Regions from separate parts of the Rummeliibacillus sp. TYF-LIM-RU47 genome, predicted to be linked through region 2. Evidence: riboswitches for the same ligand, from Rfam matches in the RefSeq annotation. Region 2 holds a riboswitch; each other region holds the start of a gene.
What was found. Region 2 has a riboswitch for S-adenosylmethionine ahead of metA (homoserine O-acetyltransferase MetA). Riboswitches for the same ligand answer to the same signal wherever they lie in the genome.

Region 1: it holds a riboswitch for S-adenosylmethionine, as region 2 does, so the genes downstream of both, F0527_RS12250 (methionine ABC transporter ATP-binding protein) here and metA (homoserine O-acetyltransferase MetA) in region 2, are expected to answer to the same signal.
Region 3: it holds a riboswitch for S-adenosylmethionine, as region 2 does, so the genes downstream of both, F0527_RS00205 (O-acetylhomoserine aminocarboxypropyltransferase/cysteine synthase family protein) here and metA (homoserine O-acetyltransferase MetA) in region 2, are expected to answer to the same signal.

Annotation. Positions count from the first base shown of each region.
Region 1 is NZ_VVIR01000002.1:186,302-189,582, reverse strand. Features, by position in the region: gene F0527_RS12260 (MetQ/NlpA family ABC transporter substrate-binding protein) at 1-260, opposite strand, end outside; gene F0527_RS12255 (methionine ABC transporter permease) at 312-980, opposite strand; gene F0527_RS12250 (methionine ABC transporter ATP-binding protein) at 970-1,995, opposite strand; SAM riboswitch class I at 2,085-2,190, opposite strand; gene F0527_RS12245 (thioredoxin family protein) at 2,247-2,555, opposite strand; gene F0527_RS12240 (toprim domain-containing protein) at 2,570-2,911, opposite strand; gene gcvH (glycine cleavage system protein GcvH) at 3,000-3,281, opposite strand, start outside.
Region 2 is NZ_VVIR01000001.1:1,655,387-1,658,667, forward strand. Features, by position in the region: gene F0527_RS08335 (GTP-binding protein) at 1-646, opposite strand, end outside; gene metA (homoserine O-acetyltransferase MetA) at 725-1,633, opposite strand; SAM riboswitch class I at 1,710-1,814, opposite strand; gene F0527_RS08345 (methyl-accepting chemotaxis protein) at 1,871-3,281, opposite strand, start outside.
Region 3 is NZ_VVIR01000001.1:24,269-27,549, reverse strand. Features, by position in the region: gene F0527_RS00210 (homoserine dehydrogenase) at 1-274, opposite strand, end outside; gene F0527_RS00205 (O-acetylhomoserine aminocarboxypropyltransferase/cysteine synthase family protein) at 506-1,801, opposite strand; SAM riboswitch class I at 1,911-2,022, opposite strand; gene nfsA (oxygen-insensitive NADPH nitroreductase) at 2,199-2,930, shown strand; gene F0527_RS00195 (YrzE family protein) at 2,984-3,281, opposite strand, start outside.

The DNA.
Region 1 (3,281 bases), on a different contig from region 2:
ATGTGCTGGAAGTAGTTGGCATCCAGATCGTCCGAATTTAAATCTTTGTTCGGTAAAACATAATCTTGATATTTTTCAATCTTCAAATCAATGCCTTCTTTTTTAAGAATAGGCTTCGCTTTTTCCAAAATGATAGCATGTGGTGTATTAGATGCACCCACTACCAATTCTTTGTCTGATCCTGCTTTGTCTTTGTTTCCGCATGCTGCTAGGCTAAGTGCCAACGATGCGGTAAGAATTCCTGCTACAAGTTTCTTCATTTTTCATAACTCCCTTTCGTTTTATGTGAACGTCTGAACGGTTCAACCAAATTATCGTTTATCAAGCCTTGCTGTAATAAAGTCACCCACTATTTGGATAACAAACACGATGACTAATATAAACACAGTGGCAACGAATACGACGTCGGTACGGCTACGTTGGAATCCATCTAAAAAGGCTAAGTCGCCTAGGCCTCCTGCTCCAATGATGCCCGCCATTGCTGTATAGCCGACTAATGCTACAGCTGTCACTGTAATGCCAGAGATTAAAGCTGGCCATGATTCTGGGATTAAGACTTTCCAAATCAATGTGCTTGTTTTAGCGCCCATAGATCTGACTGCCTCGATCACCCCTTTATCAATCTCCCGGAAAGAAATCAATACTAGTCTCGCGTAGAAAGGTGCAGCGCCGATAATTAATGCCGGCAATGCTGCGTTCGCTCCTCGAATCGTTCCCAATAGCATGTTAGTAAATGGGATAAGGAGGATGACCAGGATAATAAATGGAATAGAGCGGAAAATATTCACGACTGATCCTGTCAGCCAATTGACTAGCTTATTTGCCCATAATTGATTGGGACTGCTCAAAAATAGGATAATTCCTAATAAAAGTCCAATGACAAAGGTGAACACAGTTGAGACTACTGTCATATAAATAGTTTCCTGTGTTGCTTCCCACATTGCTAGCCAATCCACATTTGGAAATAACTTAGTTAGCATGTTGGATCACCTCCGATTTAACGTCTTCCCCATCTAAGTATTGAATGGCTTTATTTATATTTTCTTCATTGCCTGCAATGCGAACGATCAGTGTGCCATATGGACCGCTTTTGGTAGCGGAAATATTTCCGTGCACAATATTTACATCCACATCGAATGTGCGAATCAGATGTGAAATCACTGGCTGCTCAGCTTTCTTGCCGACAAATGTCAGCTGAATTAATTGGCTGTTTGGATCATCCAGCATTTGTGAAATCGATTCTTTATGTTCTGCCGACTCTGTTACCTGAGAAACGAATTTTTTTGTGATGTCTGCTTTTGGCGATTGGAACACTTCTAGAACATTACCTTGCTCTACGATTTGTCCAGCCTCCATCACGGCCACTCGATGACAGATTTTGCGGATAACATGCATTTCGTGTGTGATAAGCACAACTGTAATGCCCAGCTTTTCATTAATGTCTAAAAGCAAATCTAGGATCGCATCTGTTGTTTCCGGATCAAGCGCTGAGGTTGCTTCGTCACAAAGCAACACTTCTGGATTATTGGCTAATGCCCTTGCAATGCCTACGCGCTGTTTTTGCCCACCTGACAATTGGGATGGATAAGCTTTCTCTCTTCCCTTTAAGCCAACCATTTCAACTAATTCGCTTACTCGCTTTTGGCGTGCCTCTTTTCCAACGCCCGCTATTTCAAGAGGGAAGGCGATATTTTCTTCCACAGTCCGCGACCATAGCAGGTTGAAATGCTGGAATATCATGCTGATCTTCTGTCTTGCCTGTCTCAGCTCTTTTCCTTTAATGGTGGATATATCGTACCCGCTCACTTGTACGGTGCCTGAAGTCGGTTTTTCCAACCCGTTTAACAAACGAATCATTGTACTCTTACCAGCACCGCTGTAACCGATAATTCCAAATATTTCACCTTTTCCGATCGTCAAATTGGCATCTTGGACAGCTGTAAGGGATCCACTTGCTGTTTTATATTTTTTTAGTACATTCTTTAAGAGAATCATAGCCAAACCCCTTTCATCAAAAAAAATAAGGCCTTTCTGTTAAAGATAAACAGAAAGGCCTTACGTATTGTATTTATACGAAAACCGTTCTCTCATCTTCCAAAGTTTACACTTTGTGTGAATTGGCACCATATCACAAACTGTGACGGTTGCCGGGCTTCATAGGGCACTTCCCTCCACCTCTCTTAATAAGAGCAACGCAATATTTAATTAGGTTATGCTAGTTACTTTAACATGCTGAATTTTGTTCGTCAATCCTTTTTTTGAAACTTTTCAAACAAATATGACACAGACTGAAAAGCGTATATTTTGTCATGCACTTCGCCAGCTTCAGCGATTAACAGGCAAGGAACACTTTCCACCTGATATTCATATGCCAGTTCTTCAGCATAATTCAAATTGATTTTGCCCATTGGGATTTGTGGGAATGTCTGCTGGATGACCTCCATCATTTTAGAGGCAACCATGCATGTACCACACATGGGCGTATAGAGATAAAAAGCGCACAATTGGCCGCTTTTTTTCGTGTTTTCCCATTCTTCAATTGACCATTCTTGCATCGATTGGATCATCCCTATTCTATAAAATAAGCAGGGTCAATTTCGAAATCTGCTGCTAACAAGACCCTTGCCAAATATTTTCTTGGAGTCGTTTCTACCTGTCTATATAAGGAGAGTGTACGCAAATGATATGCCTCTGGATACTCTTTTTTCATCAGTGCCCGCAAGCGGTCGCCTGAGTAATCTTCATCGAATAATGTGTATAAATCATATTGTTCGTAAGGGGTTAGCAACTCTTCTAGCTTGCTTGCGCTAATCGTTCCATTGGTGCATATAATTGGAATGCTTTCTGTCAATAGAGGTGCTATTTGAAGCTTATCCTGCCTTCCCTCTACTATAAGCACTTTATCAGGCAATGCCCGCACCTCCTCATTGGATAGTCAGACGATATTCTCAGTTGATATAAAAAGCGCCAACACAGAATAGTGAGGCGCTTGAATAAGATTATTCTTCGATTAATTCGCCGTATTGTTCAGCAGATAATAGCGCATCGATTTGAGATGAATCTGAAGGTTCTACAACAACCATCCATGCTTTTTCATATGGTGATTCGTTAACGAATTCAGGGCTGTCTTCTAACTCTCCATTGATTTCAACTACTTTACCTGAGATTGGCGCGTATAATTCTGAAACTGTTTTAACAGATTCAACACTACCAAATGGTTCGTCTGCTACGATTTCGTCGCCTACTTCTGGAAGTTCTACGAATACGATATCGCCAAGTTC
Region 2 (3,281 bases):
CTTTTAAGGCAGAGCCAAAAGCACAGGGAAAAGCCTTTCCTTCTATCATCATCTTTTGAAAAGCTTTCTTTACATCCCCTTCAAGCAGAGATTGGTTGAAATATTTTTCAAGTATTTCTTCATCTCTCTCTGCTACCCATTCAATCAGTTGATCTGATACTCTACCATTTGTAAATTCGTTTGTTATTGGAACAAAGTTCTTTGACAAGTTTTGCCGCAACTCATGTAAAACTGCCTCACCATTTGCTGTATCTGCATCCATTTTATTAATAAAAATAAAGGTGGGGACGTCATGTTTTCTAAGTAAAGACCAAACTGTTTCTGTATGTCCCTGTACACCATCTAAAGCGCTAACAACAAGTATGGCATAATCCATTACAGCAATTGCTCTCTCCATTTCTGGAGAAAAATCGACGTGCCCTGGCGTATCGATAATGGTATATGTATCGTCTTCCATTTCAAGCCTTCCTTGTTCTGCAAAAATCGTAATGCCCCGTTCTCTTTCAATGGCATGATGGTCTAGAAAAGCATTTTGGTGGTCCACCCGCCCTCGTTCTTTTATGCTATTAAATTGATATAATAAATTTTCGGATAAGGTGGTTTTTCCAGCATCCACATGCGCTAAAATACCAATAGTCACAAACACATATAATCCTCTTTTCTTGTATCTTCTTTCGTCTATTATAACAAATAGAAAGATAAGCAATAGAGAATGAGAGTTAACCTATGCCCATTCATAAGGTGTTTCTTGATAAACATAGTAGTTAAGCCAGTTTGAGAACAAAAGATGTGTATGCGAACGCCAGGTATTTAACGGCTGATTATTAGGGTTATCGTCTGGATAGTAATTACTCGGTATAGCTATGTCATTACCCCTAGCCAAATCGCGTTTGAATTCTTCACTTAAAGTTTCAGCATCATATTCTAAATGACCTGTTACCATAATCATTTTTTCGTCGTTTGATATAGCAATAAACAAACCTGCTTCTTCTGATTTAGAGAGTACAGATAAATTAGGATGTTCCTCCACTGCGTGAACCGAAACAGAAGTATGGCGTGAATGTGGTGCTACAAACACATCATTAAACCCTCGTATTAGTTTTGCTGTTGACTCTTGAACAGTATGCTGAAAAACACCAAAACATTTTTGATCTAATGAGTATTTATCAATTCCATAATGATAATAAAGCGCTGCTTGCGCTCCCCAGCATATATGAAGTGTTGTCGTGACATTAGTTTTGGACCACTCAAGAATTTCTTTCATCTCTTCCCAGTAATCCACCTCTTCAAAGGCCAACGTCTCAACTGGAGCACCTGTAATAATTAATCCGTCAAAACGAAACTCTTTTACTTCATTAAATGTTTTATAGAATGTATCTAAATGAGATTTGCTAACATTTTTAGAGATATGCGTAGCGGTATGTAAAAATGTAACAGTAACCTGTAATGGTGTATTGCCTAAAAGTCGAAGAAGCTGCAGTTCGGTTTTTTCTTTCTCGGGCATTAGGTTTAAAATAGCAATGTTAAGCGGTCGGATATCCTGTTGATTTGATCTACTTTCATCCATGACAAAAATCTTTTCTTTTTTTAATAATTCCGTTGCCGGCAAATCTTTCGGAATATTAATTGGCATTAAATAACCCCCTTTTCTTTATAAAACAAAAACCCCTTTTCCTTACAAGAAGAAAAGGGGCATTGATATGCGTGCACTCTTATCTTCCAAGATTTAATCTTGCAGGATGTAGCACCTTTCTGCATACACAGAGGTTGCTGAAGCGTCATAGGGCCTTCCCCTCAGCTTCTCTTGATAAGAAATATAAAATTATATTGATCGTAACATAATTATTATAAAAATTCAAATAATTAAAAACTATAAATTAAACTTTTGGATTGATTCAGAAAGTTTGTTATTCAAGTGTGAAAGCTTCTCTGCCGAATTTAAAACTGCTTCAATTGCTGCCAATTGTTCGGAAGAAGAGGCACTTACTTCCTCACAAGCTGCAGCTGATTCTTCAGAAGTGGCTGTCATCTCTTGAATCATGTCTATTACTTCATCTTTATAGCTTGTGATCTTAAATGTGTCATTTGAAATATTATCAATAGCCTCTTCTAACTGTAAAACTAAAGAAGAGATATTGTTAAACAATTCACTAGTAGAATCTACCACAACCAACTGATCTTGAAATTTGTCTTTCGTAGAATGCATTTGTTCAGTGACTATTTTGGATTCTCTTTGCAGAGCCTGTACTGTTTCTCTTACTTCTTCTGTGGCTTTAGCTGTTTGCTCAGCTAATTTTCTTACTTCTTCTGCTACAACTGCAAACCCTTTCCCTTGATCACCAGCTCGAGCCGCTTCGATGCTTGCATTTAAAGCCAACAAATTCGTTTGATTTGAAATATTTCGTATGGTTTCCATTACTGTATCAATAGAGAGTATTTGTTTTTCCAAAGATGCAATTTTTTCCGCCATACTAATTAGATTACTTTCCCAGCTAGAAAAGGCAGCCTGAAATTGTTCCATTTGAGATTGACCTTCTTTGTTAACTCCTTGTGCTTGTTCAGCAATGTCTTGCATTGATATTGTCTTATTCTTTATTTGGTTAATTTGATTACTTAAAGCATTAGCATGTTCAAATGCAAGATCTGACTTTTCAGCTGAGTTACTCACTCCTTTAGCAATCTCTCCAATTGCAGCAGTCACTTCTTCGCTCGAAGCTGTTGTTTCTTCGACAAGCTTGTTAAGTTGCTGAGAGTGGTGGCCTACTTCTTGCGATGTTCCATTTACCACTTGAACAATGGATTTCATGCTGTTTATCATGGAGTTAAAATCATTCGATAGCTGTCCTACTTCATTAGAACCATTATAGGTTGCAGCAACATTTAAATCTCCGCCAGATGCCTTGTCCATTAACTTTCTTAAAACAGCAATAGGTCTAGTAATTGAAGAAATAATAAGAATTAAGACAATAAATAAAAGGGCTAATAATATAATAGAAAAAATAAGAAAGAAGTTTCTTATATCGTGTGCTGCCTGTTCTACTTTTTCCTTTTCATAAACAGCAGCGACCTTCCAATTCAAGTTAGGTAATGTGTTATACACCGTAATCATTTTTTTGCCTTGATTTGATGCTTCCACCACACCAACCTTCTCTTTGTTTACCATCATTTTTTTCACATAGCTGTATCGGCTTAAGCTTTTGCCTTCTTTTGAAGGGTGAACAATAGCTGTCCCATCCTCTGCAATTAATACTGGATAACCGTCAAAACCAAGTTTTCTTTTT
Region 3 (3,281 bases), 1.6 Mb from region 2:
GGCGGTCAAGGTATTGATATGCAGGTTCCTCTCCTACAATTGCTTCGAAAACAACATCAAGATTCGGAATATCCAGGATTTCCTCTATTTGATTTGTCAGCAACTCTTTAGCAGCGTGAGGACGTGGCTTATTCGGATTGCTTACGAGGATTTTTGCTACTTCTAGGTCGACACCTAGCATCCGTTTCAATTGACTGCGCTTTTCTGTTAATATGCGATAGACCCCCTGGCCAACTGTACCGAAACCTAATATAGCAACCTTTACCTTTTTCAAAAAACCGCCTCCATTCTCTTAATCAATTAATCTACATACTGATGATTTTAGCTTACACAGAGTATGTTTACAAGATAATTCCTCCCATAAAAGACATATGTATTTACAGTGTGTTCATTCAATTCAAAATGAAAAGAGTGACAAGACAATCCATCACTCTTTTCTTTATTTATTTAAAAATCTTAGGAAATGCTGCTATTTCCCTGAGGCGAAGTGAAACTCATTAACAAATTATTTTGCTGCAACTTTTGGGCTTACCTTTGTGAATGCTTCTTCTAGTGCAGAGATGATATCATCGATTGCTTCTAACCCAATAGATAAGCGAATTAATTCCTCTGGCACGCCTGATTTTTTCAACTCTTCACTGTTTAATTGTTGATGAGTAGTAGAGGCTGGATGAATAATCAATGAGCGGGCATCTCCTACATTTGCCACGTGGCAGAACAATTCGACATTGTCGATAAATTCGCGTCCAGCATCTCTGCCCCCTTTAATTCCAAATGTAAGAACAGAGCCATAACCATTCTTTAGATATTTTTTGGCAAGAGGAGCGAATTCGCTATCAGAGAAGCCGTTGTATCCTACCCATTCCACCTGAGGATGCTGACGTAAGTATTCAGCTACCTTTCTAGCATTTTCATTATGATAAGGCACACGAAGATGCAGTGTTTCAAGACCCTGTAATAACTGGAAGGCAGCATCTGGGCTAAGCGTTGGCCCAAAGTCGCGCAGCAATTGTACGCGCAGGCGTGTAGTGAAAGCTGCATTACTCACATCAATGCCATATCGGATGCCATGATAGGATTCATCTCTTTCTGTATAGTCAGGGAATTTACCTCGTGTCCAATCAAACTTGCCTGCATCCACCACAACACCACCGATTGTCGTACCGTGCCCGCCAATCCACTTAGTCGCAGAGTGAATCACAATATCAGCACCATATTCGATAGGATTGCATCCAATCGGTGATGCAAATGTATTGTCGATGATTAGAGGGATTTCGTGTCGATGGGCAACATCCGCAATACTTTCGATATCTGCTACTGAAAGACTAGGATTACCAATCGTTTCAACATAAATCGCTTTTGTATTTTTTTGGATTGCACCTTCAAAATCTTCAAGCTTCCGTTCATCTACAAATGTAGTATTGATTCCGTATCGTGGCAAAGTATTGGCAAATAAATTGTACGTTCCTCCATATACACTCGCAGCTGAAACTATATGATCACCAGCACGCGCTATATTTAAAATAGAAAATGAAATGGCCGCCATGCCTGATGATAAAGCAACCGCTGCTGTTCCACCTTCAAGCAGGGCTACTCGTTTTTCAAAGACATCAACAGTAGGATTCATGATTCGAGAATAAATGTTACCTGGCTCTTCCAAGGCGAATAATTTCCTTGCATGCTCTGTATCATTAAACCTATAGGCTGTAGTTCGGTATACCGGCACTGCAATTGCACCAGTTGTAGGATCAGGCGTTTGGCCTCCACGTACTGCTAAAGTCTCTTTACGAAATTCTGTCATTCTAATTCCCCCTAATATAGTTTGAGATGGAAATCTGAGGCATGTGGCAAGGATTTTCCAAAAGAAAAACCCTTCTTCACATAAGAAGAGGGTCATTAGCATTTTCCTCCCCTTATCTGTCAGATCCGCAATAAAGAATCTGTAGGAATTAGCACCATGTAAGATAACTTACTGGTTGCCGGGCATCGCAGGGCCTTTCCCTCCGCCACTCTTGATAAAGGTAATTTATTCTGTTCCATCTTGTTGTTGTAAGTATAGGTATTGCATTTTAAAAAGTCAATACTATTTTTTGATATTTCTAAATATTACATACAAGCGGATTCGTTTCGCTAGTCATTTCCTACAATTTCTCCTATAGTTAATTAAAGAAATCCACAAAATAGGAGTTGTTCTACAGATGGTTAAAGATTTATTGCGTAGCCATTCATCTGTTCGAAAATATACAGGTGAAGAGATACCAAAAGAGGTTGTACGAGATTTAATTGAAACAGCACAAATGGCTGCTACCTCACATTTCATCCAAGCATACAGTGTCATCTGGGTAACTGATGCTGACAAAAAGAAAAAATTAGGCGAGCTCTCTAACAATGAGTTCCAATTCAAAACAGCAGGTGCTTCTTTCTTATTCTGCGTTGACTTCAAGCGTTTGGAGGCTGCCGGCAAAAAGCAAGGTGTAGAAATTGTGGCTGATTCTGCTGAAAACCTTCTTGCAGGCGTAGCCGACGTAGCGCTATTTGCACAAAACTTTGTTATTGCTGCTGAATCAGAAGGATACGGTATTTGTTATATTGGCGGTGCGCGTAATAACCCAGCTGAGATCAGCGAATTATTCAATCTGCCTGAACACGTTTTCCCTATGTTCGCCATGACAATCGGAAAACCGACGAAAAGAAATGAAACAAAACCAAGACTTCCACTGGATGCCGTGCTGCATGAAAATAGCTATGATGAAGAAAAATACGATACATTACTTGATGAATATGATGCGACATTAGAAGAATACTACCAACATCGTTCATCGAATCAAAAAATGTCGAATTGGACAAAACAAATGGCTGATTTCTTAGTTGAACAGCGTCGTCCATTTATCAAAGACTTTCTTGCAACCAAAGGATTTACTTGGAAATAGAAAAAAGCTCTATAAGGTTTTTGGCTTTCGTCTACCTTATAGAGCTTTTTTAATTATTTTTCTTCGATTCCCTCTATAACCATTTCTTTTACTGGTAAAAAGACTTCGCTTGAATTCACATATTTCAGCTTTACAGTGTCACCTTCTTTCAGATAGACGGCGAGAGGAGCCACTTCTGAACTCACAATATAATTTTCTTTATTATCTAGCAAGAAGGAAACAGTAGTGAAATCCCCATTCTTTTCTTTATAAACGCGGACTATTTTTCCTTGAGCTTCTTTTTCTTCTGCTTCAGATGTTCCTTTTAACGAACTGTTGCCAATTCGGGAGATAATTGTTTTATATTGCCTT